2 linked regions of the Sphaerotilus montanus genome follow. The protein of the gene in region 2 binds, or shares a complex with, the protein of the main gene of each other region. Links are inferred from orthologs where the notes say so. Each region holds a gene or a part of one and is shown on either strand. Other genes may lie near its edges. The genes, in order: dapF and BDD16_RS04035.

Evidence for each region.
Region 1: the proteins of BDD16_RS04035 (region 2) and dapF are in contact, whole or in part, in a solved structure (PDB 5YGU), measured with the Escherichia coli proteins. The link is inferred for Sphaerotilus montanus from one-to-one orthologs.

Annotation. Positions count from the first base shown.
Region 1 is NZ_JACCFH010000001.1:2,002,038-2,016,883, forward strand. What follows is about bases 5,085-8,052. They hold dapF (diaminopimelate epimerase), read right to left. Parts: upstream 7,035-8,052; coding sequence 6,135-7,034; downstream 5,085-6,134. Other genes in these bases: BDD16_RS09120 (hypothetical protein), read left to right, coding at 5,085-5,372; BDD16_RS09125 (DUF484 family protein), read right to left, coding at 5,379-6,059; BDD16_RS09135 (RES family NAD+ phosphorylase), read right to left, coding at 7,054-7,635; BDD16_RS09140 (helix-turn-helix domain-containing protein), read right to left, coding at 7,652-8,052. In the rest of the region: BDD16_RS09080 (DUF1045 domain-containing protein), read left to right, coding at 1-541; BDD16_RS09085 (outer membrane beta-barrel protein), read right to left, coding at 570-1,130; BDD16_RS09090 (YEATS-associated helix-containing protein), read right to left, coding at 1,252-2,037; BDD16_RS09095 (sterol desaturase family protein), read right to left, coding at 2,089-2,631; BDD16_RS09105 (hypothetical protein), read left to right, coding at 3,224-3,565; BDD16_RS09110 (acyl-CoA thioesterase), read left to right, coding at 3,598-4,035; BDD16_RS09115 (esterase/lipase family protein), read left to right, coding at 4,043-4,975; more of BDD16_RS09120, read left to right, coding at 5,028-5,084; more of BDD16_RS09140, read right to left, coding at 8,053-8,122; BDD16_RS09145 (LpxL/LpxP family acyltransferase), read right to left, coding at 8,502-9,398; BDD16_RS09150 (lysophospholipid acyltransferase family protein), read right to left, coding at 9,395-10,294; metK (methionine adenosyltransferase), read left to right, coding at 10,521-11,705; BDD16_RS23300 (methyl-accepting chemotaxis protein), read right to left, coding at 11,798-13,390; BDD16_RS09165 (Cache 3/Cache 2 fusion domain-containing protein), read right to left, coding at 13,439-13,930; BDD16_RS09170 (ProQ/FINO family protein), read right to left, coding at 14,087-14,846. UniProt on the Escherichia coli protein: Involved in the succinylase branch of the L-lysine biosynthesis and in the biosynthesis of the pentapeptide incorporated in the peptidoglycan moiety. Catalyzes the stereoinversion of LL-2,6-diaminopimelate (L,L-DAP) to meso-diaminopimelate (meso-DAP).
Region 2 is NZ_JACCFH010000001.1:909,398-924,101, forward strand. What follows is about bases 2,464-5,289. They hold BDD16_RS04035 (RNA pyrophosphohydrolase), read left to right. Parts: upstream 2,464-3,461; coding sequence 3,462-4,118; downstream 4,119-5,289. Other genes in these bases: BDD16_RS04030 (proline--tRNA ligase), read right to left, coding at 2,464-3,338; BDD16_RS04040 (putative bifunctional diguanylate cyclase/phosphodiesterase), read right to left, coding at 4,104-5,289. Also shown: BDD16_RS04015 (Bax inhibitor-1/YccA family protein), read right to left, coding at 1-449; BDD16_RS04020 (hypothetical protein), read right to left, coding at 560-922; BDD16_RS04025 (lytic transglycosylase domain-containing protein), read right to left, coding at 949-1,596; more of BDD16_RS04030, read right to left, coding at 1,593-2,463; more of BDD16_RS04040, read right to left, coding at 5,290-6,197; BDD16_RS04045 (DMT family transporter), read right to left, coding at 6,313-7,209; Rz1-like lysis system protein LysC, read right to left, coding at 7,578-7,907; BDD16_RS04060 (hypothetical protein), read right to left, coding at 7,922-8,455; BDD16_RS04065 (formylglycine-generating enzyme family protein), read right to left, coding at 8,535-9,287; BDD16_RS04070 (substrate-binding domain-containing protein), read right to left, coding at 9,443-11,056; BDD16_RS04075 (hypothetical protein), read right to left, coding at 11,092-13,713; enoyl-ACP reductase FabI, read left to right, coding at 13,985-14,704. UniProt on the Escherichia coli protein: Master regulator of 5'-end-dependent mRNA decay.

The sequences.
Region 1 (14,846 bases), 1.1 Mb from region 2 along the record:
GCGTTACGGCTTCCATGCCACGCTCAAGCCGCCGATGCGGCTGGCCGAAGGCACGTCGATGCAGGGACTGCATGCGGCGCTGACCGTGCTGAGCCGGCAGCTCCAGGCGTTCGACATGCCTGCACTGGAGGTCGGCACGCTCGCGGACTTCATCGTGCTGCAGACGGCCGGGCCGCTGGATGCGGACCACCCCCTGCACCGTCTGGCCGACACCTGCGTGCGCGACCTCGACAGCTTCCGCGATCCACCAACGGCTGCCGACCTGCAGCGACTGCAGAGCCGGCGCCCGCTCGATGTGCACCAGTCCGAACTGCTGGCGCGCTGGGGCTACCCCTACGTGCTCGACGGCTGGACCTTCCACTGCACGCTGAGCGACTCGGTGGTCGATGCCGGTGAACGCCAGGTCTGGCTCGATCTGGCACGGACGTTCTTCTCGCCAGCACTGGAGCGCCCGTGGCGCTGCGACGCGCTGAGCCTGTACGTCGAGCCCAGCGCCGGGGCGCCGATGCAATTGCTGCGGCGCTACCCGCTCAAGGGCTGAACACCGGCCCTCGCCGGCGTTGCGCCGGTCAGAAGTTGATGCCGACCTTGGCGCCGAAGGTCAGCGGGTCGTAGTCCACGCCGCTGCGCGAGGTGGTCGCGTGGTAGCGGATGTCGAAGCCGGTGTAGAGCGCACCCGCCCGGTAGTTCATGCCCGCCGCGGCGCCCACGCCCAGCAGCGTCCGGTCATTGCCCGGCGTGCTGACCTGGAAGGCGCCCACGCTCGGGCCGACACCTGCGGACAGGCCATCCCCCAGCGGCACCGTGTAGCGCGGCGACACCTCGAACCCGGTCACCGAGGTGCCGTTCTTGCTCGAATGCGTCAGGTTCAGGTGGCTGCGGATGCGCTGGTCCGGCGTCTGCATGAGGCCGCAGTTGAAGTTCAGGTCCAGACCCCAGGCGTTGGCATCCGGGCCGGTGCCGGGGCCGATGCGGCTGCCGGTCAGCGCCAGCGAGGCGTCGGGCTTCCAGGCCGGGTTGTTGAAGGCGGGCAACCACTGCCAGCCGTCGGCGGCGTGGGCGGCTGGCGCCGTCAGGGCGGTCAGGGCCAGGGTGAGGGCGGTGACGGCGAGTGCGGTGCTTTTTTGCATGGTGTCGGGGTCAGTGGAAAGACGGTCCGACTGTAGGGCCGCTCCGCAGTTCCCCGACTGATCTGAATCACTCCGCCCCTGCTCAGCAAGCCTTCAGCCTGCCCAGGGCGGGGGGCGGGCCTCAGGCGGGCATGGCGGTTCGCGTCTGGGCCTTGCCTGCGGCGGTGGCAAACCAGCGCGGCCGGCCATCGCTGCCCGCCAGCGGCAGCGCCCAGGCCTTCTGCTGCAGGTGCCCGAGCACGGTGAGCACGGTGGCCTCGTCCAGCCGGCTGTCCTGCGCCAGTCCGGCGACGGTGCGCAGCGCGACATCGCCTTCGGTCAGGGCCAGCAGGACCAGCTTTTCCTGCGCCAGTGCGGGTGGTGTGCCGAGTCCGGCGCCGCTGGGCGGGCCGGAGCGCTGGCGCGGGGCGGCGTCTTCCGCGGCGTCGATGGCCGGCTCCTCGGTGATTTGCGCGCGGGCGAGGGCCTGTGCGGTCTCGGCGTCGGACTGGGCGGTCAGCGCCGCTTCGGTGGCGTCGGTGGCGCGCTGGCGGGCCTGCTCGGCGGTGGTGGTGGCGGCGTCCGCCTGGGCGCGGGCGTCGCGCACCTCGCGCATCAGCCGCTCGGTCAGCGAGCCGATGAAGGCCCGCGACGACACCGCGGCCACCAGACAGAAGCCCGCCAGGTTCAGCAGCAGCACCGGGTTGCCCGCCTGGCCCGCCGTGCCGCGGATCTTGTCGATCAGGTCGGCCGAGATCATCGCCAGGAACAGCGGCACCATGAAGGCCGCCGTGATGCCGATGACGACGTGCTTCCACCACGCCAGCCGCGCCGTCTCGGGCGCCTCGGACAGGAAGCCGTTCACCAGGCCGCCCAGGGCGCCTGAGAGGAGCATCACCTCGGTGATGACGAGCAGATCGGTTGGCATGTGTGTTCCCCCGGTTGGTGCGCCAGCGGCGACAGCGTAGGGGGCAAGGGTTCAGTTTGTCCAGTTCCGGCTGAGCGGACGCCAGGGTTCCCGCAGGACGGCAGCGATCTGGGTGTCGCGCGGGTGGGCCTGGGGATCGGCCACGCCGAGTGCTGCGGGGGCAGCGCCGGGCCGGTAGACGAAGGTGCCGAAGAGCTGGTCCCACACCGACAGCACGGCGCCGTAGTTGCCCGCCTCGGCCGGGTCGGCGCTGTGGTGGTAGCGGTGCAGCTCGGTGCCGACCAGCAGGTGGTTCAGCGGGCCGACCCGGCTGTCCACGTTGAAATGCGACACCAGCCCCTGGAAGCCGGTGACCACGCCCGCCACGAACACCGCTTCGGGTGCTAAGCCCAGCCAGCAGGGCGGCAGCGCCAGCAGCGCCCGCACGAGGACCGCGTTCAGCGGATGGCCGATCGCGTGCATCAGCACGTAGACCTGTTGCGGCAGGTGGTGCGCCACATGCACGCGCCACAGGAACTGCCCGAGGCGGCTGCGGCTTTCGTGGCTGTAGCGGTGCACGGCGTACCAGAGCCCGTCGGTGAGCAGCAGCGACACGCCCACCGCCGGCAGCAGCGGCCAGCCAGCCAGCGCCTGACCGCGCGTGAGGGCGAGCTGGGTGGCGAGCCCCGTCGCCGCCCACTGCGTCGCCCCGAGCGTTGCCGCCCCCAGCAGCAGGAAGGGCAGGTCGCGCTGCAGGAAGCGCGGGCAGGCCGGGCGGGCTGGACAAGGGGGACAGGTGGGGCAGTTTCGGCATCGCGGCAGGTGGACAGCGTGTCCAATAATGGGGAGGTGTCCACGATGGTCGTGGCCGGCCGCGTGCGGCGCCAGATCACCGGCGCTGTCTTGGTCCGGAACCGGACACGTCCCGCCTGCGTGTCCAGCATCGCCTCCGGTAGTGCCCCATGTCTGTCCCTGAACCTGTGCCCGTCCGTCCCGATCGCCGTGTCCGTCGCACCCGCGAGGCGCTGCGCGACGCCCTGCTGGCGCTGCTGGTCGAGCGCGGCTGGGACGACATCGACGTGCAGGCCCTGTGCGTGCGTGCCGACATCGGCCGTTCCACCTTCTACCTGCACTTTCCCAACAAGGAGGCGCTGCTGCGCGGCAGCCTCGCCGAGCCGCTCGCCTTCCTGGGGGGACTGATCGCCATGTGCACGCGCAGCAGCAGGTGTTCCGGGCGCTGCTCGGGCGGCGCTCCGGGCAGATCGTGCAGGAACGCTTCCGCGAGATGCTGGTGGAACTGGTCGAGCAGGACCTGGGCCTTCGCCTCGACGCCGACTGGCCGGCCCGCGCCAGGGCGCATTGCCTGGCCGGCGCGCTGTTCCAGTTGCTGGTCTGGTGGCTGGGCAGCGTGCCGGATCGGTCGCCGCAGGAGGTCGAGGCGCTGTTCCGCGGGTTCAGTGCGGGTGCCGGTGTTCAAGCGGGGTGTGGGTGTGGAGATGGCCTGGAGGATGGCGGGGGAGATCACGGTCCGGCATCCTGTGCCGGATGACAATTCTGGCCTCTACCCTCTGGACTGTTGCCGTGTCTGCTCCCCGCCCCACCTCCGCCGACTTCCCCCACCACCACCGCGTCACCACCCGCTGGACCGACAACGACTGCTACGGCCATGTCAACAACGCCATCTACTACCAGTACTTCGACAGCGTCATCAACGCCTACCTCATTGCCGAGGGCCAGCTCGACATCCACCGCGGCGACGTGGTCGGCTTCATCGTGCGCTCCGAATGCGATTTCTTCGCCCCGGTTGCCTACCCGGGCGAGGTGGACATCGGCGTGGCGGTGGTCAAGCTCGGCAACTCCTCGGTGACCTACGAGACCGGCCTGTTCAAGCCGGGCGCGCCGGACGCCTGCGCGGTCGGCCGCATGGTGCATGTGTTCGTGGACACCGCGACGCAGCGCCCGGTGGCCATTCCGGCGTCGATCCGTGCCGCGCTGGCGCAGCTCGTGCGGCCGGGTTGAGGCCGGGGTGCTCGCGCGCCTGTTGCGGTGGATCGGGCTGGTCGGTGCGCTGGGCGTGGCCGGCTGGGTTGGCTGGTGTTTCCGGCAGGGGTTCGGCCTCGGCGCCACGCTCGGGCCGGTGCTGGCGCTGCTGGGCCTGAATGCGCTGGCCCTCGCGCTGGAGCAGGCGATGGCGGCGGCGGTCCACGGCCAGGATCCGGCGCCGCGGCCGAGCGTGGCAGCGCGGTGCCGGGCCTGGGCGCGCGAGCTGTGGTCGTCGACCCTGGCCTTCGGCTGGGCAATGCCGTTTGCCAGCCAGCGCTGGCCGGACACGCCGACCGGGGCGGGCACGGGCGGGCGCGGCGTGCTGCTGGTCCACGGCTACCTGTGCAACCGCGGCTTCTGGAACCCGTGGTATCCGCGGCTGCAGGCGCTGGGCGTCCCGGTTGTCAGCGTGAGCCTGGAGCCGGTGTTCTGCTCGATCGAAGACTATGCGGACCAGATCGACGCCGCGCTGGTGCAGCTCCAGCGCGCCACCGGGCAGGCGCCGCTGGTGGTCTGCCACAGCATGGGTGGTCTGGCGGTGCGCGCGTGGCGGCGGTCGCGGCTGCTGCGCGGGGAGGACGCTGCGGCGACAGATGCCCGTGTCCACCACGTCCTGACGATCGGCACGCCGCACCGCGGCACCTGGCTCGCCCGCTTCGGGCGGCGGCCCAACGCGATCCAGATGCGCCGGGACAGCCCGTGGCTGCAGGGGCTGGCGGCCAGCGAATCGGCGGCGTGGCGGGCGCGGTTCATCTGCGTCTGGAGTGCGTGCGACAACGTCACCTTTCCGCCGCGCTGCGCGACGCTGGACGGCGCGGCGCCCATCCACCAGCCTGGCCGTGCGCACCAGGATCTGCTCGACGACCCGGCAGTCTTCACGCTGGTGCTGGCCTTGCGGGAGTCTGGGTCAACGTGAGTCCCTGCCGGACGTTGTTCCACGAGACGTTCATGTCCTGAGGGGATTCCTGATGCAGATGCAGATGCGCGATGTGGTTCGGGCCGGCTCGCTGGCCTTGCTGGTGGTGGCAACGACGGGGTGCTGCGTGATGTCGCCGGTGCTCAGCGTCTGCGGGCCGGGTGGCGGGTTCGGGGGGCGTGGCGGTGGACACGGCGGTGGGCACGGTGGTGGGCACGGTGGTGGGCACGGTGGTGGGCACGGTGGTGGGCACGGTGGTGGACGTCACCACCTGCTTGGTGCTGCACCGCAGCCGGTGTCGGATGTCACGGCCGTGGCGGCGGTCGAAACCGTGGCGCTGTCGTCGATGTACGTGGCTGCAGACGCCGAGACCGTCGCCGCGCCGGTGGAGCGCTGATCGCGTTCAGTCTGCCGTGGGCAGCAGCCGCGTCACCGCGGCGCTGGCGAGTTCACTGATGCGCATCAGGATGTCGGTGCCCATCTCGGGCGTGTAGCGGGTCGGGTCGGGCGAGCCGAGCACCAGCATGCCGAACGCCGGTCCCGAGTAGCTGCGCCGCAGCGGCAGCAGCGCCAGCGACGCCACGGCCGAAGGATGGCCGAGCCAGCGCACCGCCTCGAAGGTGGTGTTGGCGCCGCAATACGGTGTGCGCAGGCTGGAGGCGAAGCGTTGCAGATCCGGCCCGACGCTGCGGGCCACCGGCTCGCTGGCATAGGCTGGTGCCACGTCCCACAGCCGCATGGCGACCTGCGGGATCTGGAACTGTTCCTGCAGGTCGATCACCAGCATGTCGGGGATGTCGCGCGGGTCGGTCACCAGCATCAGCGCGCACACCCACTGGTGCAGGCGGTCGGTCAATGCGGCGTTGTCCTGGCCGTGGCGGATCATGTCCATCAGCCGCCGTTCCAGGCCGCGGATGCGCTCGCGCAGCATCTCCATCTGGCGTTGCTGCAGCGACACCGCCCGCGGGCCGTGCGGATTGGCCAGTTCGACGTGGGTCAGCAGTTCGGCGTGCCGCTCGAAAAAACCGGGCGTGCGGACCAGGTAGCTGGCGATGTCGATTTCGGAGATGCCCTGCGTGCTCATGGGCAGCAGGGTATCGCAGGGTTTTGCGGCAATGCGCAGGAAAAGCCGGTCAGGGACCAGCCTTCATTGCCGGAATCAAGTGAACCGGCAATCTCGGTCCGGGAACGCCACGGTGCCTTCGAATACCGTCACGGCTGGCCCGGTCATGCGCACGCTGTGGCCGATGCCGTCCCAGGCGATGGTGAGCTGCCCGCCGCGGGTGTCCACGTCGACCACCGCGTCCAGCCAGCCCAGCCGGATACCGGCGACCACCGCGGCACACGCCCCGGTTCCGCAGGCCAGCGTCTCGCCTGCGCCGCGTTCGTACACGCGCAGCCGGACATGGCCGCGGTCGACGACCTGCAGGAAGCCAGCGTTGACCTTGCGCGGAAAAGTTGCATGCGCCTCGACCCACGGTCCGACTTCGGCGACGGGCGCGGTGTCCACGTTCTCGACACGCTGCACGGCGTGTGGGTTGCCCATCGACACGGCTGCGACCTCGACCACCTGCGCGGGATCGGCCGGGTTCGCCAGTGGCCAGAGTTCGAAGCCGTTGACCAGCCGCGGTGCCAGCCCGGTGGGCTCGAACGGGATCTGCGCGGGCGCGAAGATCGGCTGGTTCATGTCCACGGTGACCCGGCCGTCCGGCGTCATCTCCAGCACGATGCGGTTGTTCATCGTCTCGACACGCACGGTGTCGCGGTCTGTCAGCCCGTGGTCGCGCACATAGCGCATGAAGCAGCGCGCGCCATTGCCGCAGTGCTCGACCTCCTCGCCCGTCGCGCCGTTGAAGATCCGGTAGCGGAAATCGGCGTCGGCGGCGCGGGCTGGCTCGACCACGAGGATCTGGTCCGCGCCGATGCCGAAGCGCCGGTCGCCGATGAAGCGCAGATCGGCCTCGCTCAGGTCGAGCGGCGCGCGGGTGGCGTCCAGCACGACGAAGTCGTTGCCGAGGCCGTGCATCTTGGTGAAGGGGAGGGGGGGGCGGGCGGTCATGGGGGAATTATCGCGGGGCTCAGGGGACAAACGCCATTTGCGCGCCACGGGCCACGTCGCGCATCAGGCGATGCAGTCCGCCCGTGGGGCGGTCAACCAGCGGGGTGCTTTCCACGCGGCGCAGCAGGCCGACAGCGGGTGCAAACAGCGTGTAGCAATCATGGTCGTAATGCTGTGCCGATCGGTAGACCAGTCCGGCATAGCCATGATGGGCGGCGTCACTGGCCAGTTCCTGCGTGCAGGCGAAACGCAGTGAGGTCAGCACCGGCCATGTTGGTGTGTGCGGACGCAGATCCAGCAGCGTGACGGGCTCGGTCAGTTGCACCCACAGCAGGCTGCGCGTCTCCAGGTCCGTCATCGAGAGTGCCTTGGCCTCTCGCCGCGCGAGGGTTTCATAGGCTGCCGTTTCCGGCTCTTCCGCGAAGTACCCGACGGGAGCGTTTGGCAGGTCGAACCGGCCGGTCAGCAGTCCGGTCGGTGGCAGGCGCACCGCGCCGATGGCTACGGTGCAAGCTGTGCGGCGCGTGCGCTGGATGCGGTACATCGAATGCAGCCGCGGGAGGGTGTGTTCCTGGCAGTAGGTGAGGTCGCTCAGTTTCATGCGGGAAGGTCGCGGTTCACGCGCCTTCCGCCCGGGCCACGTCGAGCACGCGCTCGGCCTGACCCTGTTCCAGTGCCTGTCGCGGCGTCAGTCCTTCGAGGCCGCCGTGCGGTGTCTCGAAGAAGTTCAGCAGTGCCCAGCCTTCGTGCAATCCCAGTGCCTGACCGATGACGGGCAGGTGGTCCCAGAGCGCCGGCTCGAACTGCCAGCGCGGCACCTTGAAGCCGCGCTTGGTCTGCGTCAGCCCGATGCAGCGACCCTTGTTGATCCAGGCGTTGACGGTCACACGACTCGTGCCGAGCAGGGCGGCGGCTTCGTCGGTGGTCATCATGTCGGCCTGATCGAGGCGGCGCAGGCGGCTGTCGAGACTGGCATGGAGCAGGGTGCTGGTTTCGGAGGCACTCAGGTAGGGCGAAGGTTGGGCGGCGCGTGTGCTTCGGCGTGGAATGGCGGAAGACGTCGGGGTTTCAGTCGTGTGGGGTTTCATGGTGGGGATGACTGAGGTGCCGTGTGTCATGGCGCGTTGCGGCCGTTGACCTTGGTCTGACTGAAAAATCCACGCGAGGTATTGCGATGAGCGTGCCCGAGTCCTTTGTCTCCGCGTGGAAGTGCATGCTTTTGCTGTGTGCTCGCAAGCAGCAAAAGCATGGATGTCTTGACTGCTTTTCGATAGCCCTCATACGCATCTGCCTCTGCGGCACTTGGTCCGCAGATCACGCTCCTGGCGTATTCCAAGTACGCCGAACGCATCTCTTCGTATGCAGTTGAGACAGTCGATGGATCAGAGTCGAGCATTACCGCAAGCATGTGCTACTTCCCCTTTGGGCTCGACATTTCGTCAATCTCGTTAAGTTGGGAAGTGTAGCTCAATACAACCCCGCCTCCCCCACCGGCCGCGTCTTGAACCGCTTGTGCACCCACAGATACTGCTCCGGCATCTTGCGCACCTCCTCCTCGATCCAGCGGTTGATGCGCGCCGTGTCGGCCTCGGCATCCGCTGTCGGGAAATCGGGCCAGGGGTCGAGCACGCGCATGCGCCAGCCCTGGCCACCCGGCAGCATCTCGCCGACCACCGGCTGCACGGTCATGTTCAGCAGGTGCGCCATGCGCGACGGCGCCAGCAGCGTCGCCGCCGGCACGCCGAAGAAGGGCACGAAGGCCGCGTCCTTCGCGCCGAAATCCATGTCCGGCAGGTTGAAGAACGCATCCCCGCGCTTGATCGCCCGCATCAGCGCCCGTGCGCCTTCCTGCCGCGCATACACCTCCACGCCACCGAAGCGCAGCCGGCCGCGGCGCACGGCGGCGTCGAAGACGGGGTTGGTCTGGGCCTGGTAGATCGAGCCGGCGTGGCGCGTCTGGTTGAGCAGCAGGCCGATGCCGACCGCGTCCAGCGCCAGGAAGTGCGGCACGAGCCACATCACCGGGCGGTCGCTGCGCTCGGCGAGCTTCACGTCGCCTTCGACGTGGATCAGCCGCTGCAGGCGTTCACGCGAGGCGTACCAGAGCACGCCTCGCTCCAGGAAGCTGCGGCCCAGCCAGCCGAAGTGGGCGCGGGCGATGGCCTCGCGCTCGGCGAGGGGCTTCTCGGGCATGCAGAGTTCGAGGTTGCGCAGCGCGATGCGCCGGCGTGACTTGCCGAACTTCCACAGCAGCGCACCCAGCCCCAGGCCTAGCCGGTGTTGCGCGCCCATCGGCAGCCAGTGCAGCAGCCACAGCATGCCCAGCACCGCATGGGCGCCAGCGCGGGAGAGGAACGATTTCATGCGGGGTCGGTCGGCGTTGGGGCAGGGGTGTCGATCGGCCGAGGCGCCTTGTAGCGGTGGTAGCCCCAGAGGTACTGGCCGGGATTCTGGCGGATCAGTGTTTCCATCGCGCGATTGACCACACCCGCGCCCAGTGCGGCCAGCCGGTCGGGGTCCGGCTCCGCGCGTGCGTCGGGCAGCGGCTCGGCCGGCGGGCTGACGCGGACCACGAAGCCACGCCCGGCCGGCAGCCGCTCGCAGCTCAGCAGCAGCCAGTGGGCGCCGGTCTGCGCCACCAGCCGCGTCGCCAGCGTCATCGTGTAAGCCTCGCGGCCGAAGAACGGCGCCCACACGCCCATGCCCTCGGGCGGCACCTGGTCCGGCAGCAGGCCGATCGTGCCGCCCTTGCGCAGCGCTCGGATCATCTGGCGCACCCCGGCCAGCGTGGCCGGCGCCATCTCCAGGCCGGCCCGGTTGCGGGACTGCGCCACCAGATCGCGCAGCCAGGCCTTGCGGGCCGGGCGGTACAGCGCGGTCATCGGATACCGGGCGCCGAAGCGTTCGGCGTAGGCCTGGCCGATGATCTCGAAACAGCCCAGGTGCGGCGTCAGCAGCACCAGCCCGCGGCCTTCGGCCAGTGTTGCCTCCAGCAGATCCACCCCTTCCCAGCGCACCAGATCGCCCAGGCGCTCGTCGGGGCCGCGGCTCCACAGCCAGGGCAGCTCCGCCACCATGCGGCCGGCCGAGGCGATCGCCGGGCGCGCCGCTGGCCACGGCACACCGGCCTGGGCCACGTGGTCACGCAGGCGGCGGCGGTAGGTGGGCGAACCCAGCCAGGCCAGCCAGCCCAGCAGCCCGCCGATGGCGTGCAGCAGGGGCAGGGGCGTGCGTGCGCCCACTCGGAACAGGGTTGAAATCACGATGCTGGGGGCAGGGCTAGAATTGAAAGTTCGCCGAGTTAAGGAACAACTTGCGGGGCGACGGGCCGGAGCCGACACCACGACGTCGAATCAGGCACGCTTCTTCCAGATTTCTCAATGAGAAGTGCTGAAGTTGAACCAAACCGCTAAAGCGTTCGCCGCAGGCTCCCGAATAGCACGGCGACACGCCCCGATCAGCTTGTCCGACTTCAGGAGTTTATAAGTGGCGAACGATTTCCTCTTCACATCCGAATCCGTCTCGGAAGGTCACCCCGACAAGGTCGCCGACCAGATCTCCGACGCGATCCTCGACGCGATCTTCGAACAGGACCCGCGCAGCCGCGTGGCCGCCGAGACGCTGTGCAACACGGGCCTCGTCGTGCTGGCGGGCGAGATCACGACCAACGCGCACGTCGACTACATCCAGGTCGCCCGCGACACCATCAAGCGCATCGGCTACGACAACACCGAGTACGGCATCGACTACAAGGGCTGCGCGGTGCTGGTGGCCTACGACAAGCAGTCGAACGACATCGCGCAGGGCGTCGACCACGCGAGCGACGACCACCTGAACACCGGCGCCGGTGACCAGGGCCTGATGTTCGGCTACGCCTGCGACGAGACGCCGGAGCTGATGCCCGCGCCGATCTACTACGCGCACCGCCTCGTCGAGCGCCAGGCCCAGCTCCGCAAGGACGGCCGCATGCCCTTCCTGCGCCCGGACGCCAAGGGCCAGGTGACGATGCGCTACGTCGATGGCAAGCCGCACTCGATCGACACGGTGGTGCTCTCCACCCAGCACGACCCGGACCAGAGCGCGACGCAGACGACGATGAAGGCTTCGTTCATTGAGGCGATCCGCGAGGAGCTGATCAAGCCGGTGCTGCCGAAGGAGTGGATCACCGCGGACACCAAGTTCCTGATCAACCCGACCGGCCGCTTCGTCATCGGTGGCCCGCAAGGCGACTGTGGCCTGACCGGCCGCAAGATCATCGTCGACACCTACGGCGGCGCGTGCCCGCACGGCGGCGGCGCGTTCTCGGGCAAGGATCCGACCAAGGTGGACCGCTCGGCGGCGTATGCGGCGCGCTACGTGGCGAAGAACATCGTGGCGGCGGGGCTGGCCAAGCAGTGCCAGATCCAGGTGGCCTACGCGATCGGCGTGGCGCGGCCGATGAACGTGACGGTCTACACCGAAGGCACGGGCGTGATCCCGGACGAGAAGATCGCCGCGCTGGTCAACGAGTTCTTCGACCTGCGTCCGCGCGGGATCATCCAGATGCTGGATCTGCTGCGGCCGATCTACACGAAGACCGCCGCGTACGGGCACTTCGGGCGGGAGGAGCCGGAGTTCACGTGGGAGCGCACGGACAAGGCACAGGCGCTGCGCGCTGCTGCCGGGCTGTGAGTGCTGGCGGGCCCGCCACGGCCCGCGCTGTCAGAGGCAAGGAAAAAGGGGCCGCGATCTGCGGCCCCTTTCTTGTATCGGCTGTGCAGATGTCAGTGGTGCCCGTGCGACTCCATGCGGAACACCGCCACCGCATCGACCAGCCCCTGCGCCTGCTCCGCCAGGCTCTCGGCGGAGGCCGTCCCCTGGTTGACGAGCGCGGCGTTCTGCTGCGTGGCCTGGTCCATCTGCGAGACAGCCTGACCGACCTGCGCCACGCCGGTGCTCTGCTCGGCGCTGGCGGTGCTGATCTCGCCGACCAGTGACGCCACGCGCTGGATCGAGTCCACGATCTCCTGCATCTTGCGGCCCGCCTGGTCGACCTGGCTCGACCCTTGCTCGACCCGCTCGACGCTGACGGAAATCAGCGACTTGATCTCCCGCGCGGCATCCGCGCTGCGCAGCGCCAGCGACCGCACTTCGGCGGCGACCACCGCGAAGCCGCGGCCCTGCTCGCCGGCCCGCGCCGCCTCGACCGCCGCGTTGAGCGCGAGGATGTTGGTCTGGAAGGCGATGCCGTCGATGACGCCGATGATCTCGGAGATCTTGCGCGACGCTTCGTGGATGCCCTTCATCGTCACCACCACCTGGGTCACGACCGCGCCGCCCTCGGCCGCGATTTGTGACGAGGCTCGGGCCACCTCGCTGGCCTGCAGGGCATTCTGGGCGTTGTGCTGGACGGTGGTGCCGAGCTGCTCCATGGTGGCCGCCGTCTGTTCGAGCGCGGCGGCCTGCTCCTCGGTGCGCGAGGACAGGTCGCGGTTGCTCTGGGCGATGCGGCCGCTGGTGGCTGCTACCTGCTCCGATCCTTCGCGCACCGCGCTGACGGCCCGCACCAGCGCGGTCTGCATCGACTGCAACTGTGCCATCAGGCTTTCGGTGTCTCCCGGATTCACGGGTACCGGACTGCCCAGATCGCCCGCGGCCACGGCACGCGCCACCGCCACGGCCGTGGCCGGCTCGCCGCCCAGCTGCCTGCGCAGCCGCCGCACGAACAGCGAAGCCATGCCGACCCCCGCCACCACGGCGCAGCCCAGCAGCCCGAGCATGCCTTTCCACGCCATCGCCTTGACGGTGCTGGCCCGCTCGCTCGTGGTGTGGCTGCCCTCGAAGTTGTAGGTGGACAGCGCTTCAAGCGCGCCCAGCAGTGCGTCGACGTGGGTGCTGGAGGCACCGTCGCTGATGTCGGCTGCGTCCTGGTGCTGCTTGTCGCGCCCCAGGGCGATCACGCGCTGCTGGGACTTCAGGTAGGCCTCCCAGTGCTTGCGGACCTCGGCGAGCAGGCCGGCTTCCTGGTCACCGCTGACCTGCTGGCCGTAGTCCAGCAGCGCCTGGTCGGCGGTCTTCATCGCGGCGCCGATCTTCTCTTCGTATTCCGCGTGGTAGCTGCGGTCTTCGGTGCGGCTGTGGCGGATCTCGACGTCGCGGGCCTCGATCACCGCCGCGCGGGCCGAGGCGATCCGCCCGACGCCGGGCAGCCATTTTTCGGACAGCGCGTTCGTTTCCGTACCGACGTGGTGCAGTCCGAACAGTCCGACAGCGCCGACCGCGATCGTCAGCAGCACCACCAGCGCGAACGCCAGGTGCAGCTGCGCGCTCAGCCCCAGTCGCCCGGCGGCGTCACGGGCGTGGTGAATGCGTTTCATGGGCGTACTCCGTGGAGCGCGGCCACGGCATGCGGCCGCAGGGGGACATCACTTCTTGTGGCCGATGTAGCTGACGCCGATGATCTTGCCGCCCGCGTCCTTGATCGGGTGGTAGCAGGCGTCGAAGGGGGTGCCGAGCACGTCGATCGGGCCGCAGTACGTGCCCCCCTTGCTCACCGCCTCGTAGGCGGCGTTGCGGGCCAGCTGGGTGCCGACGCCACGCTTGCCTTCGGGGGTCAGCACGTTGGTGCTGACGCGCACGAACTCGTCGCCGTCCTTGACGAAGACCGTGGCGGTGGCGCTGTGGGCCTTGCGCACGGCGTCGACGACGTCGTAGTTGTTGTTGATCTTGCGGTCGCCGAAGTAGAGCGCGGGGACGGTCTTGCCACCGACGGTGTCGGTGCCCTCCAGCCGGGCGGCGCCGATGCGGGTGAGCCGCGCATCCAGATCGGCGATGGTCGCCTTCGGGTCGTTGGCGTGGGCGGCACCGGTCGCCGCAAGCGCCAGGATCGCAGCGGACAGAAACTGAATTCGCTTCATGGCAGTCCAGTCGAGATGAGGTGTGAAGAATGAAGAAACCGCCCGGATCGGACGGTTTCATTCATGCTGACACCAGACTGACGACCATGGCGCCGGAAACTGGCAGAGGAACCGGGGCTTCTTCCGGCTCAGTTCCTGCCCTCCGGTGTCGATAGATCAGCGGCGCGGCGGACGGCCCTGGCCCGGCGCCGGGCGATCACCGTCGCGCCGCGGGCCGGCCGGGCGCTGGTCGCGCCGATCGCCACGCGGCGCATGCGGGCGGTCCGCCTGGGGCGCCGGGGCCTCGGCAGCCTCCTTGCGCGCGATCTCCAGCACGCGGTCCAGATCCGACTCCGGCAGCCCCTTGAGCACGCAGAAGTTCGCCCGCGTGAGCGTGGTCTTCTCGAAGTCGCGCAGCAGCTGTGCGCGGTTGCGGCGCTTCTGCTCCTGCAGCTCCTGCTCTTCGCGCTGCTGGGTCTGGGCGGCACGTTCCTCGGCGCGGGCCTTGTCCCGGTTGGCGCGTTCGGCTTCGGCTTCCTTGACGCGGCGCTCCTGGTGCACGGCGCGGCGGCGGTCCAGCTCTTCCTGGGCGACCTGGCGGTGCTCGTCGGTGATCTCGCCCGCCGGCTGGCCGTCGAGGTCGAAGCGGTGCTCGGCCTTGGTCAGCGCGATCAGGTAGGCGGTCGTGCCGGTGTGGCGGCGCAGGAACGCCGACATCACCGCCTTGGTGAACACGCCCGGCGCGCGTTCCTTGATGTCGGCCTGGATGCGCAGCTTCAGCGGCTTGGCGACGTTGCCGGCGAACAGCGCGGGGAAGCGGTCCTTGAGCTGGCGGGCGCACTCCGACGGGGTCATCTCGGGCACCTTGGCCACGGCCGCAGCCTCGACCACGGCGGCGTCCGCGACCGGTTCCGCCGCGGGCTCGACAGCGGCATCC
Region 2 (14,704 bases):
ATGAACAGGAACTTGCCCATCGAGCCGAGGTCGCGCTTGATGACCGAGGACAGCGTGGCCATGCCGAGGAAGATCGTGCCCGTGCCGGCGAAGGCCATCATGATCAGGCTGGCACCGTTGGCCAGACCCAGCACGCTGCCGACCAGGCGCGACAGCATCAGCCCCATGAAGAAAGTGAAGGCCAGCAGCACCGGCACGCCGGCGGCCGAGTTCTTGGTCTTCTCGATCGCGAACATGAAGCCGAACGCGCCGGCCATGAACACGACGAGGCCGACCATCGGCGACATCAGGCGGGTCAGGCCGGTGCTGACGCCGATCCAGGCGCCCAGCACGGTGGGGATCATCGACAGCGCGAGCAGCCAGTAGGTGTTGCGCAGGACACGGTTGCGCTCGGCAACACTGGGCATGGCCACAGCACCGAAGCCGTGGGTATGGAACAGATCAGACATGGCAGAGATTCCTTGAAAAACGACAGGGTCGCGCCCGGGAACGGGGCATGCGACAAAGAGAACCGGCAGAAGGCGAGGACACCGGCCCGGCAGCGGGCACGCAGGAGGTGTCAGACGCGCCGGGATGGCGGACGCAGCAACCCGTCGAGACAGGGCGCAGGATGGCCAGCATGCAGCACCGGGCGTGGCGGCAGGTGCTCGCCAAGGTACAGCGGGAGAGCGGGCACGCTGCCGGGCAGCAGCGGCACATCGGCCAGTTCGACCGCGCCACCGGGTTCCGCCATGGGCAGAGGATCGTTCGGCACCCGCTCGCCGGAGGGCAGAGAGGGCAAAGGCGCACAGCAGGGACTGTCGGCGACGGCGACACGCTCCACCAGATGCACCGCCATCACCGCCGCCCGCGCCGCGCCGGACAAGCCGGCACAGAGCAGCAGCAGCGCAGCGAACAGGGTGAACAGCAGTCGGCGGGACATGGTGGCCGAGTGTAGCGGAGTGCCCCTCACCGTGCAGAGGCGGTGGCCAGCGGGGGGTCGGTGTGCTCCCAGCGCCGCCGCGCCGCCATCACCATGGTCGGATACGGCGACTGGCCACGGCTGCCGTTGTAGCGCCCGAGCGCCATGAACAGGTCGCCCTTCTCGCGGTCGAGGTAGTGGCGCAGGATCACGCAGCCGAAGCGCAGATTGGTCTGCATGTGGAACAGCCGGCTGGCGTCGCCGTCACCGATCAGACGCGCCCAGAAGGGCATCACCTGCATGTAGCTGCGCGCGCCGACGCTGGAGATGGCGTACTTGCGGAACCCGCTTTCCACCTCGATCAGCCCGAGCACCAGCGCAGTGTCGAGCCCGGCACGGCGGCTTTCGTACCAGACGGTTTCGAGGAATTCGCGCCGGACGCTGAACTCCGGCTTGCGCCTGGCCAGCCGCTGGCTCATCGCGCCCAGCCAGCGCAGGTGGACCAGCCGGGCGTCCATCGACGCAAATTCGAGCCGCGGCGGCGCACCCTCCCCCGCCACGGCCGATGCCAGCGCCGTGCGCACCGAATCAGCCAGGGGCTCCTCGGCCTGACCGCCGGCCTGCGCCGGCGGTGTCCAGCCCGCCAGGCCGACGCTGCCCGCCCAGGCCAGCAGCGTCCGGCGGGTCGGTGTCATGCCTGCAGGCGGGCCTTGACGAAGGCCGCGACCTCACCCGTCGGCACCTTGGTCGCGGCGGCGTCGCGGCGGCCCTGGTATTCGAGCTGGCCTTCCTTGAGCCCGCGGTCGGACAGCACCACGCGGTGCGGCACGCCGATCAGCTCCCAGTCCGCGAACATCGCGCCCGGGCGCTCGCCGCGGTCGTCGAGCATCACGTCGATGCCGGCAGCCTGCAGTTCGTCGTGCAGCGCGTCGGCGGCGGCCTTCACGTCGGCCGAGCGGTCGTAGCCGATCGGGCAGATCGCCACCGTGAACGGCGCGATCGCGTCCGGCCAGACGATGCCGCGGGCGTCGTGCGCCTGCTCGATCGCCGCGCCCAGGATGCGCGTCACGCCGATGCCGTAGCAGCCCATCTCGAAGTGCGCTGGCTTGCCGGTCTCGTCGAGGAAGGTCGCGTTCATGGCCTTGGAGTACTTGGTGCCGAGGTAGAACACATGGCCGACCTCGATGCCGCGCTGGATCGCCAGCACGCCCTGCCCGTCCGGCGACGGATCGCCCGCGACGACGTTGCGGATGTCGGCAACGAGGTCCGGCTCGGGCAGGTCGCGGCCCCAGTTCACGCCGGTCAGGTGGAAGTCGGGCTCGTTGGCGCCGCAGACGAAGTCCGCCATGTTCGCCACCGTGCGGTCGGCGATGACCTTGACCGGCTTCTTCAGGCCGATCGGGCCGAGGTAGCCGGGCTTGCAACCAAAGTGGTCCTCGATCTCGCCGAGCGTGGCGAAGCGGAAGCCGCCCTTGAGCCCCTCGACCTTGCCGACCTTGACCTCGTTCATGTCGTGGTCGCCGCGCAGCAGCAGCAGCCACACGGTGGAGCCGACGATGTCACCCTTGTCGTTGACCTCGTCCGTGGCCATGACCAGCGACTTGACGGTCTGCGCCAGCGGCAGGTCCAGCAGCACGGCCACGTCGGCGCAAGTGCTCTTGCCCGGCGTCGCAGTCTTGGTCAGGGCCTGTGTCGCCGCACCACGTTCGCTCGACAGCGCCACGGCTTCGGCCAGCTCGATGTTGGCCGCGTAGTCGCTGGTCGGGCAGTAGACGATCGCGTCTTCACCGGTGTCGGCGATGACCTGGAACTCGTGCGACAGGTCACCGCCGATCGCGCCGGTGTCGGCGGCCACGGCGCGGTACTGCAGGCCGAAGCGGTCGAAGATGCGCTTGTAGGCGGCGAACATCGTCTCGTAGCTCTTCGCCGCCGCGGCCGGGTTGCGGTCGAAGGAGTACGCGTCCTTCATCGTGAACTCGCGCCCGCGCATGATGCCGAAGCGCGGCCGGCGCTCGTCGCGGAACTTGGTCTGGATGTGGTAGAAGTTTTTCGGCAGCTGCTTGTAGCTGCGCAGCTCCTGGCGCGCCACGTCGGTGACGACTTCCTCGCTGGTCGGCTGGATGATGAAGTCGCGGCCGTGCCGGTCCTTCACGCGCATCAGCTCCGGGCCCATCTTGTCGAAGCGGCCCGTCTCCTGCCACAGCTCGGCCGGCTGCACCACCGGCATCAGCATCTCCACGGCGCCCGCGCGGCCCATCTCCTCGCGGATGATGGCCTCGACCTTGCGGATCACGCGCAAGCCCATGGGCATGTAGTTGTAGATGCCCGCACCGAGGCGCTTGATCATGCCGGCGCGCATCATGAGCTGGTGGCTGACCACCTCGGCGTCGGCGGGGGCTTCTTTCTGGGTGGCGATGAAGAACTGGGAGGCTTTCATGGGGCGGGCAGCAGGCTCTGGACAGACTGGGGAGATATCACTGTTCTTGTCGGGTGATACGCGGGGTTGCGATCACCAAGCCCAGTGCAATAATGAATCCAACGTGAAAATTGGGGTCTGATTATGCTTGACCGTGAAGGCTTCCGGCCCAACGTCGGCATCGTCCTGCTCAACCAGCGGAACCAGGTGTTCTGGGGCAAACGCATCCGCACCCACTCCTGGCAGTTCCCGCAAGGTGGCATCAAGTATGGTGAATCGCCAGAGCAGGCGATGTTCCGAGAGCTCCACGAAGAGGTGGGGTTGTTTCCTGAACATGTGCGCATTCTCGCGCGCACACGTGACTGGCTGCGGTACGAGGTACCGGAGCATTTCATCCGCCGCGACGCGCGGGGGCATTACCGCGGGCAGAAGCAGATCTGGTTCCTGCTGCAGCTCACCGGCCGCGACAGCGACATGAACCTGCGCGCCTCCACGCACCCGGAGTTCGACGCCTGGCGCTGGCACGATTACTGGGTGCCGCTGGACGTGGTGATCGAGTTCAAGCGCGACGTCTACCAGATGGCGCTCACGGAACTCGCGCGCTTCCTGCCACCGAGACCCAGCGGCCACGTCAACCGTTTCCTGCGCAGCGGCATGCGAGCACGGCGTGACGAGTGTGCAGGCAGCGAGGACGGGTTCGAAGAGATCCCCCAGACCCACGAAGCCCGCAGCGTCGATGCCGCAGAGCTGGTCCGGGAGGAGCCGGAGCACCTGGTCGCCAAGCTCTCAGGCAGCGTCTGAGCGTTCCAGTCCGGCAGGCACGCGCGGCAGCCAGCGGACAGCGGCCTCCGCGCTCACCGGCCGGCTGAACAGGAAGCCCTGCGCCACCTGGCAATCCAGTTCGCGCAGCAGCGCCAGCTGCCCGCGCGTTTCCACCCCCTCGACCACGATGTCGAGCTCCAGCGCCCGCGACAGGGTCAGGATCGAGCGAAGCACTTCCAGATCCCGCGTCGAATGTTCGAGATCGGCGATGAAGCTGCGGTCGACCTTCAGCTCGTCCAGCGGGTAGCGCCGCAGGCAGGACAGCGACGAGTGCCCGGTGCCGAAATCGTCGATCGACACCCGCAGGCCGGCCTGCCGGATCTGGCGCAGCTGCTGGTGCGCACTCTCCGGATCGGCCATCAGCGCGCTCTCGGTCAGCTCGATGACGAAGCGGGACGGATCCAGCCCGTGTTCGGCCAGCAGCCGTGCCATCAGGCCGGCCAGTCCCGGATGCCGGAACTGCGCGGCCGAGACATTGATCGACATGCGCGGCACCTGGTAGCCCGCCGCCTGCCACGCCACCACCTGGCGGCAGGCCTCGCGCGCCACCCACAGGCCGATGCCGTCGATCAGGCCATTGCGCTCGGCCACCGGGATGAAGGCCGCCGGCATCAGCCACGCGCCACCCGGACGCTGCCAGCGCACCAGCGGCTCGACACCGACCACTTCGCCTGTCACCAGATGGACCTGCGGCTGGTAGAGCAGGCGCAGCTCGTCGCGCTCGATGGCCCAGCGCAGGCCCATCTCCAGCTGCAGCTGCTGGTCCATCTTCAGCTGCAGCTCGCTCGTGTAGAAGTGGTAGGTGCGCTTGCCCTTGGCCTTGGCGGCGTACATCGCCACGTCGGCCACCTGCAGCAGCGTGGCGCTGTCGCGCCCGTTGGCCGGGAACATGCCGACCCCCAGACTGGCCCCCACGTAGAGCACCCGGTCCGACATGGCCATCGGCGCACCGAGCAGCTCGACCACCCGGCGGGCCATCGCCTCGGCCTCGGCCAGGCTGCTGTGCTCGATCAGCACGGCGAACTCGTCGCCCCCCAGCCGCGCCACCGTGTCGCAGCCGCGCAGGCAGTCGCGCAGGCGCTGCGCGATCAGCTGCAGCAACTCGTCGCCCACGGCGTGGCCGAGCGTGTCGTTGATGAGCTTGAACTCGTCGAGGTCGATGAACATCACGGCCAGCTGCTCGCCGCGCTCGCTGGCGCGCCCGATGGCCTGGCGAACCCGGTCATTGAACAGGAAACGGTTGGGCAGGCCGGTCAGGTCGTCGTGGGTCGCGAGGTATTCGATGCGGCGCTGCGAGGCCTCGTAGCGGCCCGGATCGCTGTAGACACCGATGTAGTGCTGCACGGCCCCCTGTTCGTCCGGCACGGCATTGATCGACAGGAAGGCCAGGCGCATCTGGCCGTCGCGGTGGCGGTTCCAGATCTCGCCCTGCCACCAGCCCCGGCTGTCCAGCGCGCGGTGCATGTCCTCGTAGAACGCCACCCCATGCTGCCCGGACGCCAGCAGCCGGGTGCGCTGGCCGACCACCTCGCGGCTCGTGTAGCCCGTGTCCCGCTCGAAGGCGGCGTTCACGACCTGGATGACATGGTCGGCGTCGGTGATCACCACGCTCTCGCCCGTGCGGTCGAACAGCCGGGCCGCCAGCCGCATCTGCACCTCGGCCTGGCGGTGCTGCGTGATGTCGCGGTGGACCCAGATGTGGCCCATCGCCTCTCCGGCCACGTGGATCGGGATGAAGTCGCGCACCATGACCGCCCCCCCCTGCATCGCCACCTCCTCGCCATGCACCGGCTGGTCGGCGTGCACGATGGCGACCAGCCGCGCGGCGGCGGCTTGCGGGTCGGCGTAGGCCCCGCACAGCAGCGGCAGCATCTGCTGCGCCGACAGGCCGCGCAGCGACTCCGGCGACCGGGACAAGCGGAACAGATCGCAGAACGCCTGGTTGACGAACTCGACCGCGCAGTGGCGGTCCTGCACCAGCAAGCCCGAGTGCAGCTTGTCGAGAATGGTGTGGATGCGTTCGGACGCCGGGGAAACGAGGGTCTCTGGAGACAGCATGCAAGAGGGCGCGGGGGAGCGATCAGGGGGGTGGAACTGCAGAAGAAACCGTGGCGCGCATTTTCCGCACTTCAGGTACTTGCCGATACCAGCTTTGTTCCTGACCGAGTCAATTTCACACGCGGCGCCGGTTCAGCAGGGCCAGACCGATGCCCACGCCCACCAGCGCCAGCACCAGCGCCGGCGTGATCGCCTCGCCGAGCAGCCAGCCCGCACACAGCGTGCCGAACACCGGGGTGAGGAACACGAAGGCCTGCACCTTGGTCGCCGGGTAGCGCGTGAGGAGCCAGAACCAGAGCAGGTAGCTGGCGAAGGTCACCACGACACCCTGGTAGAAAAGCGCGCCCAGCGCCAGCCCGCTCCAGTGCGCCGGCCAGGCCGAGCCGCTGACGACCGCCGCGATCGGCGAGAGCACGGCCGCCACCCCGAGCTGGTAGGCCAGCGTCACCTCCGAGGAGGCGCTGCGCAGCGCCGACAGCCGGATCGTCACCGTGGTCAGTCCCCACAGCAGCGCCGCGCCGAGGATCATCAGATCGCCCTTCCACGAGCCACCGACGGCCCCCTCGCCGAAGGCCATCGCGATCGAGCCGAACGCGACCAGCAGCCCGCCGAACTGCATTGGCGCCAGCCGCTCGCCCTGGTGCGCGGCAGCGAGCACGAGGGCGACGATGAAGGGGGAGGTGTTGATGAAGACGACTCCGCGCGCGGCCGTCGTGTACTGCAGCCCGACGAAGGCAAGGCCGAACTCCACCGCGAACAGCAGCCCGCACAGCAGCCCCGGCCACCCGGTCCCGTCGGTGAACGACCAGCGGATGCCGCGCCAGCGCATCCAGCCCAGCAGGAGCATGAACGCCACGACGCTGCGGATCGCCAGTTGCACCAGCACCGGCACCTCCGGCATCGCGGCCTTGATCGAGACCTGGTTCAGGCCCCACAGGAAACAGCACAGCAGCAAGCTGAGCACGGCGGTGGAGTCGAGGTGTGCGTGGCGCACGGGAGCCGTCGTGGTCATCGTCGAAGAATAAAAGTGTGGAGTCAGCCGATAGGCCGGATTCTGTGCGGTGGGTTGCCCCACCGTGACCGCCATTCATCTGGGCCGGGGGTCACCCACCCGGCTCGGTGCCACCTACCCGCCAGCTCAGCGAGCCGCCTCAATGCTGGCCTATTTGGTGTTGCTGCGCGTAGAGATTGCCCGTTTCACCCGGACTGAACCGGCTCGTCTCTGTTGCTCTGATCCTCGCCTCACGGCGGAGAGGCGTTACCTCCTACGCTGCTCCATGCAGTCCGGACCTTCCTCCAGTGCGGCCTTTCGGCGATTGCACCAGCGGCGGTCTGGCTGGCTCCACGGGGGGGATTGTCCCACAGCGGTCGGGAAGCGCCTCAGGGTTTCCTGGCCGCCGCCTTCGTCAGCTCGGCGTTGTGCGCATCGATCCGGGCATTGCAGGCGTTCACGGCCCGGCGCAACTCGTCCTGCTGGGTGGCGCAGCGCTGGAGCTGCTGGCGGTCCGCGAGGTGCGCGTCCAGCATCTCGCGGTAGGTCAGACCGGCCTTGAGCGCGACGGGCGCAGCGCACGGAGCCAGCAGCGCCGCCGAAGGTTCGCACTTGAGCGAGGCAGGAACCTGCGCGGCCGGGTGCGTCGCACAGCCTGTCAGGGCCACGGCCACCAGCGGGAACATGCCGACAACGACGAAACGGGGAATGTGGTGCATCGCCATCCTCCTGCTCAGCGGGCCGCCGGGCGGCTGGTGCTGACCCGGTTGAGCCGGGTCACGGCGTCGTCCGGCACGGGCGCCTGCATGCAGTTCAGCCCCGCCTGCAGCCGCTGGAGCTGGCCCTGCAGCGTGACGAGCCGGGCCTCGCGGCGGTTCAGTTCCTCGCGGGCCAGACCGATGCTGGCGGAGGCGAGCGCCAGACGCACCCGCTGGAGTTCGGCGTCGTTGGACGGGCGCTGGCTGCTGAGCGTCACCAGCCGCTCCTGCACCTCGTCGAAGGCTTCGGCCATCTCCATCTTCTGCTCGTCGAAGGCCTTGCGCTGGGCGGCCAGGCGCGCTTCGTGTTCCGCCTGCTGCGCCAGCAGCGCATCGGCGAGTTGCTGGCGGGCAACGGTCTGCGCGGCGAGGGCCGCCTGACCGGACGCCTCCAGCGCATGCAGCTTCGCGCGGGTGTCCTCCAGCCGGGCGGCGCCAATGCCATGGCCGATCCAGCCGGCCACCAGCAGGGCGATCGTCGGCGCGACGAGGCGGATCGGGCTGGGCATAGGGGGAAGTCTCCCGAGGGTGCTGTGGTGATGCCGGATGTTACGGAGGATCCCCGGCCAAATCGGTGAGGATTGGTGTTCAGCCAACCGGCACGGCCAGACGGAACCCCAGGTCGTTGCGCGCCGAGGAGCGGCTGCGCTCCAGTCGACTGGCCGAGCGCAGCGTGTGCGCATGGCTGTTCCACGCCCCGCCGCGCACCACGCGGTCCTCGCTGCGCCCGTTCTGGGCGCACCACTCCATGACATTGCCATGCATCTGGTAGAGCCCCCAGGCATTCGGCTCGAACGAGCGCACTGGCACCGTCTGGCGCGGCTGGCGGTGTTCGTGGTGGGCGAGGTCGGGAGACACCGGCCCGTCGCCCCAGTGGTACACGGTGGCGGTGCCAGCCCGGCAGGCGTATTCCCACTGCGCCTCGGTCGGCAGCATGGCGTTCAGGCCCGGCACGCGGCGGTTGAGTTCGGACAGGAAGCGCACGTGCACCGCATCCCAGCTCACCTGCTCCACCGGCAGATCGTCACCACGGAACCGGCTGGGCTGCTGGCCGGTCACCGCCTGCCAGAGGGCCTGGCTGCAGGCGGTGTCCGCCAGCCAGAACGGCTGGTCGATGCCCACCGTGCGGCGCCACTCGTCCTGCTTGCGCCCAGGCTCGCTCGCGGGCGAGCCCATGCCGAACTCGCCGGCCGCGATGTGGCGCAGCCGCTGCGACACCGGCCCCAGCGCCAGTTCGGCCCAGTACCCCCAGACGTCCTGCCCGAACGCAGCGGCCCAGACCGGTTGGTCCGGTGGAATGTGCGGGCTCGAACAGCCCGGTCCCTGACCATGGATAGTCATGTAGTGGAATCTCCCAATCCCTGCAGAACGGAGTCAAGCCTGGGAGCCCCCGCTCCCCCGACCTGAATCAATTCGCGGAACCGGATTGAACCACTGACGGAGCCTGGCGGCCGCAGGTCAGTTGCCCCATGACCCCCTCATTCGAGGGGGTTGACTCAATGACAACGCGCAGCAGCAACCGGCTCGACCGCCCGTTCGCTCATCCACACCTCGACGCGGCGGTTGCGCTCGCGGCCGGACGGCGTGTCGTTGCTCGCCACGGGTGCGGCCGAACCGTAGCCCTGCACCGCGGACGCCTTGAGCCCGTAGGTGCCCAGATCGCGGGCCACCGACTGCGCGCGCTGCACCGAGATCGTCAGGTTGGCACAGGGATCGCCCTGCCCGTCCGAGAAGCCCAGCAGCATCAGGTGCTGCGAGGGGCCGATGCGGCTTTCCAGCAGGCGCGTGATGCGGGACATGTCGCGCAGGGCCTTGTTGTCGAGCTGGTCCACGCCCGGCTTGAAGCGCAGGTTGACCGCCAGCCGGCGCGCGCCGCGCGTCAGCCGGACGTACTCGGCCGGCAATGCCTCGACCGCGGCGGCACCGACGCCTTCGTCCGCCTCGGGAATCTGGCCGATGTAGCCCTCGGCCTGCGCGAGCTTCTGGGCCTCGTCGGAGACGGCGAAGTCGGCCAGCTTGCGCACCAGCGGCGGCGCGTTGCGCGCCACGTAGAAGTACAGCCGGCGCGAGAGCGCGTAGTCCTCGGTCGCGACCGTGAAGCGGCTCGGGCGCAGGGCGTTGGCCGTGCCGTCGGCCACTGCCAGCGTCTTGGCCTGGCGGGCATAGGGCAGTCCGACGAAGCCGATCGCCTGCGGGTCCGCGGCGACCGCGTCGGCGAGCGCGCGGCTGTCCTCGTGCCGGTGGGCGGCGGCGACCAGCGGCTGCTTGTCGAGCACCAGTGAGCGGAAAGTGTCCCAGGTGCCGGACTTGTCGTCGCGGGCGTGGACGGTGACCGGACCGGCCGGGCCGCCCACGGCCGCCCAGTCGCTGACGCGGCCGCTGAACAGGTCGCGGATCTGCGCGATCGACAGGCGCTGCAGCGGGTTGCTCGGGTGGACGATGACCGCCACGCCGTCAAGCGCGATGACGTACTCGCTGCCTTCGGCGGCCAGATCGCCGAGCTGGCTGGTGGTCTTCAGCTCGTCGGCCTTGATGGCGCGCGAGGCCATGCCGATGTCGGCCGTGCCCGCCGCCAGCGACTGGAAGGCGGTCGCCGTGCCGTGGGCCTGCAGCTCGACACGCAGGCTGGCGCCATCGGGGCGGCGGCCGGTCAGGACACTGTCCTCGGCGCTGGCGCCGGGCTGGCGCTCGACGCTGGTGTAGCCCTCGCGGGCCAGGAAGGCCTTGACCAGGGCCGGGGCCAGCGCCGCACCGACCGTGTTGGAGCCGTGCAGGCGGATGGTGCTGCCGCCGTCGCCCTTGCCGGAAGGCGGGCCGGAGGCCGCGACCACCGCTGCCGCGGACACCGCCACCGCAGGCGCAGCCGAGGTCGCCGGGGCGCGGTGCAGCCACCACCACAGCGCCGCGCCGACCAGCAGCAGCGCCAGCAGCGGCAGCAGCCACTTCAGCGGCGACGCGGACCGCAGCGCGCCCGCAGGCGCCATCAGCGTGGCACCGCACTCGCTGCAGCGGCCGCCGCTGGCGTCGAGCGCCTGCGGCTGGCCACTGGCGGCGAGCCGGCAGGACTCGGGGAGGTTGGTGCAGACACCGTGTGTCTGGATCTGGGTCATGGGGTGGGTCCTGTCACAGTCGCAATCAAGCGGAATCAAGCGGGAAGAAGATGCATGGCGGTCTGGACGGCCGCAGACCAGCGCTGGCGCAGTCCGTCGGGGTCCTCGGGCGATGGGGCGGCGAGCAGCTGCGCCACGCGGCGCTGCATCACGTCGCGCAGCCGGTCCGGGCGGACCGGGGAGGCGCGCAGCGCGGCGTCCACGTCCTCCTGCAGCCAGCAGCGCACGGGCTCGGGCATGCCGATCGCGGCGGCGTCCCAGTGCGCGCCGAGCACGACACGGTCGGCCTCGAAGCCCTCGCCGTCCAGCCGCACCAGCACCACGCCCGCGCCCAGGTCCTCGCGTACGAGGCCCAGCGCCTCGCCCAGCAGCAGCAGGCCGGGGCGGTGGTCGGGCGCGTGGTCCGCGGCAGCGGGTTCGGGCGCCTGCAGGCCACGCAGGGCGGCCAGCGGCACCGGCGCGATCTGGCGGCGCCACACCACGCTGCTGGCGGCCGGGCTGTGCGGTGCCGCCAGCCGCACGTCCAGGGTGCCGCCCGGCCACGGCATCGGCAGGGCCTGCAGCGACACCCGCAGCGCCTCCACCGCGGCCCGCTGCAATTCCGCCGGATCCACCGGCTCTGCGGCTTCCGCGCCTGCCGCGGCGGGCGGCACCGGCAGCGCAGGCAACAGCGCCAGTGGCAGCCGCAGGGTGTCGGTGATGTCCGGTGGCGTGTCCGCGGTGTGCGTCGTGTCCGTCGACCACGCACCGGCGCCCGCCTGCATTCCCAGACGCTGCAGCGCCACAGGCCGGGCGGCTGGATCGTCCTGCCAGGCCCGCGCCAGCGCCAGCAGGGCCCCTTGCGCGGCCGAGGCCACCACCGACGGCGCCAGCCGCTGCGTGCTGGTGGCCAGCAGGCGCGCACAGCCCGCCCGCTCGCCCAGGTGCTGGGCCAGCTGGCGGAAACCGGCGCCATCGCCCAGCCGCGTGAACAGATCAGCGCGCAGATAGGCCACCGATTCGCGCTGCGCCGCTTCCGCCAGCACCCAGGTCTGGCCCAGCGCGCGCACCTGCTCGCGGGTGTCGAGGCGCAGCGAGAACCCGTCACCGGACGCAGGCGGGGCGAGCGCGGCGGTGGCCGCTTCGTCCGCCTCGCCGGCCAGCGCCGCCAGCGACAGCTCGGTGGCGTCGACCATGTCCTGCAGATCGGCCAGCTCGGCGCGCAGCGCCGCCCACTGCCGGCGCAGCAGCGCGGTGTGCGCCTGCGCGGTGCTGGCCTGGGCCCAGGCCTGCAGGCGCAGCGCGAAGGCATGCAGATCGCCTTCACGCGGGCCGAACCAGCGCCCCGGTGCGGGCGCCGCCACCTCGGCATCGATCTGCGCCTGCAGCCCCGCCACCTGGCGGTCGTCGCGGGCCTGTCGGGCGTCCAGATCGTGCAGCCGGGCGTCGGCCTGCGCAACCTGGGCGGCCACCCGGGCCACCCCATCGCGCAGCGCGAGGTGGCCGAGCCGCCAGTCCTGCCACAGCGCGGTCTCGATCCCGGCCCGCACCGCCGCAGCACGCTGGCGCAAGGCCGAGGCAGGCACCGCGAAGGCCGCCGCCAGCCCGGCCCCGCCGAACCGCTCCGCGAGCCCGAGCGCGAACAGCCGGCGCAGTTCCTCCCGGCGCTGTGCTGGCGCGCAGTGTTGAACGAGTTGCAGGTAGTGGGCCGCGAGGCGCTGCCACTCCTGTTGCGCGGCGGCGAGGGTCGGTGGCGGCGGGCTGGCCGTGGCCTCCGGCGACGCGCCAGGCCAGGCCTGCGGATCCTCCGGCAGTCCCGCGTCCGCCGCGGCCCGGAGCGCAGCAGGCTGGTTCACATAGCCCAGGCCCGGCCGCCAGTGGTCGAAGCGCAGTTGCGCCAGCAGCCGCAGCATCAGCGCATGCCCGAGGTGGCGCTGCACCGCGACCAGGTCGCTGCGCCACTCCGCCAGGCCCCAGAGCGCGAACTCGCCGCGCGGCGCGGACACCTGTCCGGCCGCTGTGGCCGGCGCGGCGTCGGTCCAGGCCTGCAGCAGCCACTGCGCCTGCCGCTCCTGGCGCAGGGCGGCATCGGTTTCACGCGTGCCGCGTTCGTCGACCGGCGTGGACAGCCAGCAACGGTCGAAGCCCGGCGGCACGGCCTCGGCGCGCTGCTGCAGCGCGGCCAGCAGGGGCGTCTGCTCCGACAGCGTCAGGTGCAGTTGGAGACGGGCGGGCGGCACCAGCGCCCGCAAGGCGTCCAGCACGCCCAGCAGCAGGCCGAGCCCGACCGGCTCGCCGGGATGCGCGATCAGGTGGATGGCCGGCGGGCCCCCGGCGCCATCAGCGCCATCAGCGTCCCGGGCCAGGCGCGTGACGCTGGACAGCGCCGCCAGGATCTCGGCACGGCCGACCTCGAACTGCGTCGAGGCCAGCAGCAGGCGCTGCGCCCGCGGAGGCGCCAGACTGCGCCCGGCCAGACACCAGCCGGGGGCCTCGTCGTCGTGCAGGCTGGCGTCGGTGTCGATCAGCAGCACGGGCGCGGCCGGGGTCGCAGTGGCCGTGCGGGCGCGGGCCAGACCCGGGCTCGCCACGCCAGCCGTGTCGATCTGGCGGCGACGTTCCATCGCCTGCCAGACGCGCACGCCGGTACCACCGAGCCCGATGAAGATGTGGTGCATGTGGGGAAAGCGCCCGGAGAGAGAAAAACGGTGAAGGAAGCGCCTGCACATGGCCATGCCCGGCGCCGGCGCCACTGTGGTACGGCCATGTATCAATCTCGTGACAGCTCACCCCGTGAGCCAGCGGGTCACGGACCTGTCACATTGAAAATCCAGCGCGCGGGGCGCTGGCCTGAAGATTGCGCTGGGTCAAGAATGCTGCACTGCGTCATGGCGTGGTCACGGCGATCGGGAACGCTGCGTGCATGCTCTGGCACAGGAGAATCCCGCCATGTCCCGACCTGCACTCGCCGATTCCATGCTCCCCCTGTCAGGCCGCCGCGGTCTGGTGCTCGGGGTGGCCAATGCCCACAGCATCGCCTGGGGCTGCGCCGAGGCCCTCCACGCGCAGGGCGCTGCGCTGGTGCTGTCCTGCCTCAACGAGAAGGCCCGCCCCTGGGTCCAGCCGCTGGCCGACACGCTCGGCGCACCGCTGATCGACTGCAACGTCGAGGTCGAAGGCGAACTGGAGCACCTGGTCGCCCAGGCGGTCGAGACGCTGGGCGGCCTCGACTTCGTCATCCACTCCATCGCCTGGGCGCCGCTGGCCGAGCTGCACGGCCGGGTCATCGACAGCAGCGCCGCCGGCTTCGCCCGGGCGATGACGGTGTCCTGCCACTCGCTGGCGGCCCTCGCCCGGCTGTGCGAGCCGCACCTGGGCGCCGGCTCCGCGCTGGTGACGATGACCTACCATGGCGCCGAGGAAGCCATTCCGCACTACGGGCTGATGGGCCCGGTGAAGGCCGCGCTGGAGTCGACCGTGCGTTACCTGGCGGTCGAACTCGGCGCCAAGGGGGTGCGGGTGCACGCCGTCTCGCCGGGGCCGGTGCCGACCCGCGCCGCCTCGGGCATCGAGGATTTCGACGACCTGATGGCAACCGCGGCCGCCGAATCGCCGCTGCGCCGGCTGGTCACGCTCGACGAGATCGGCGCGCTGACCGCCTTCCTCGTC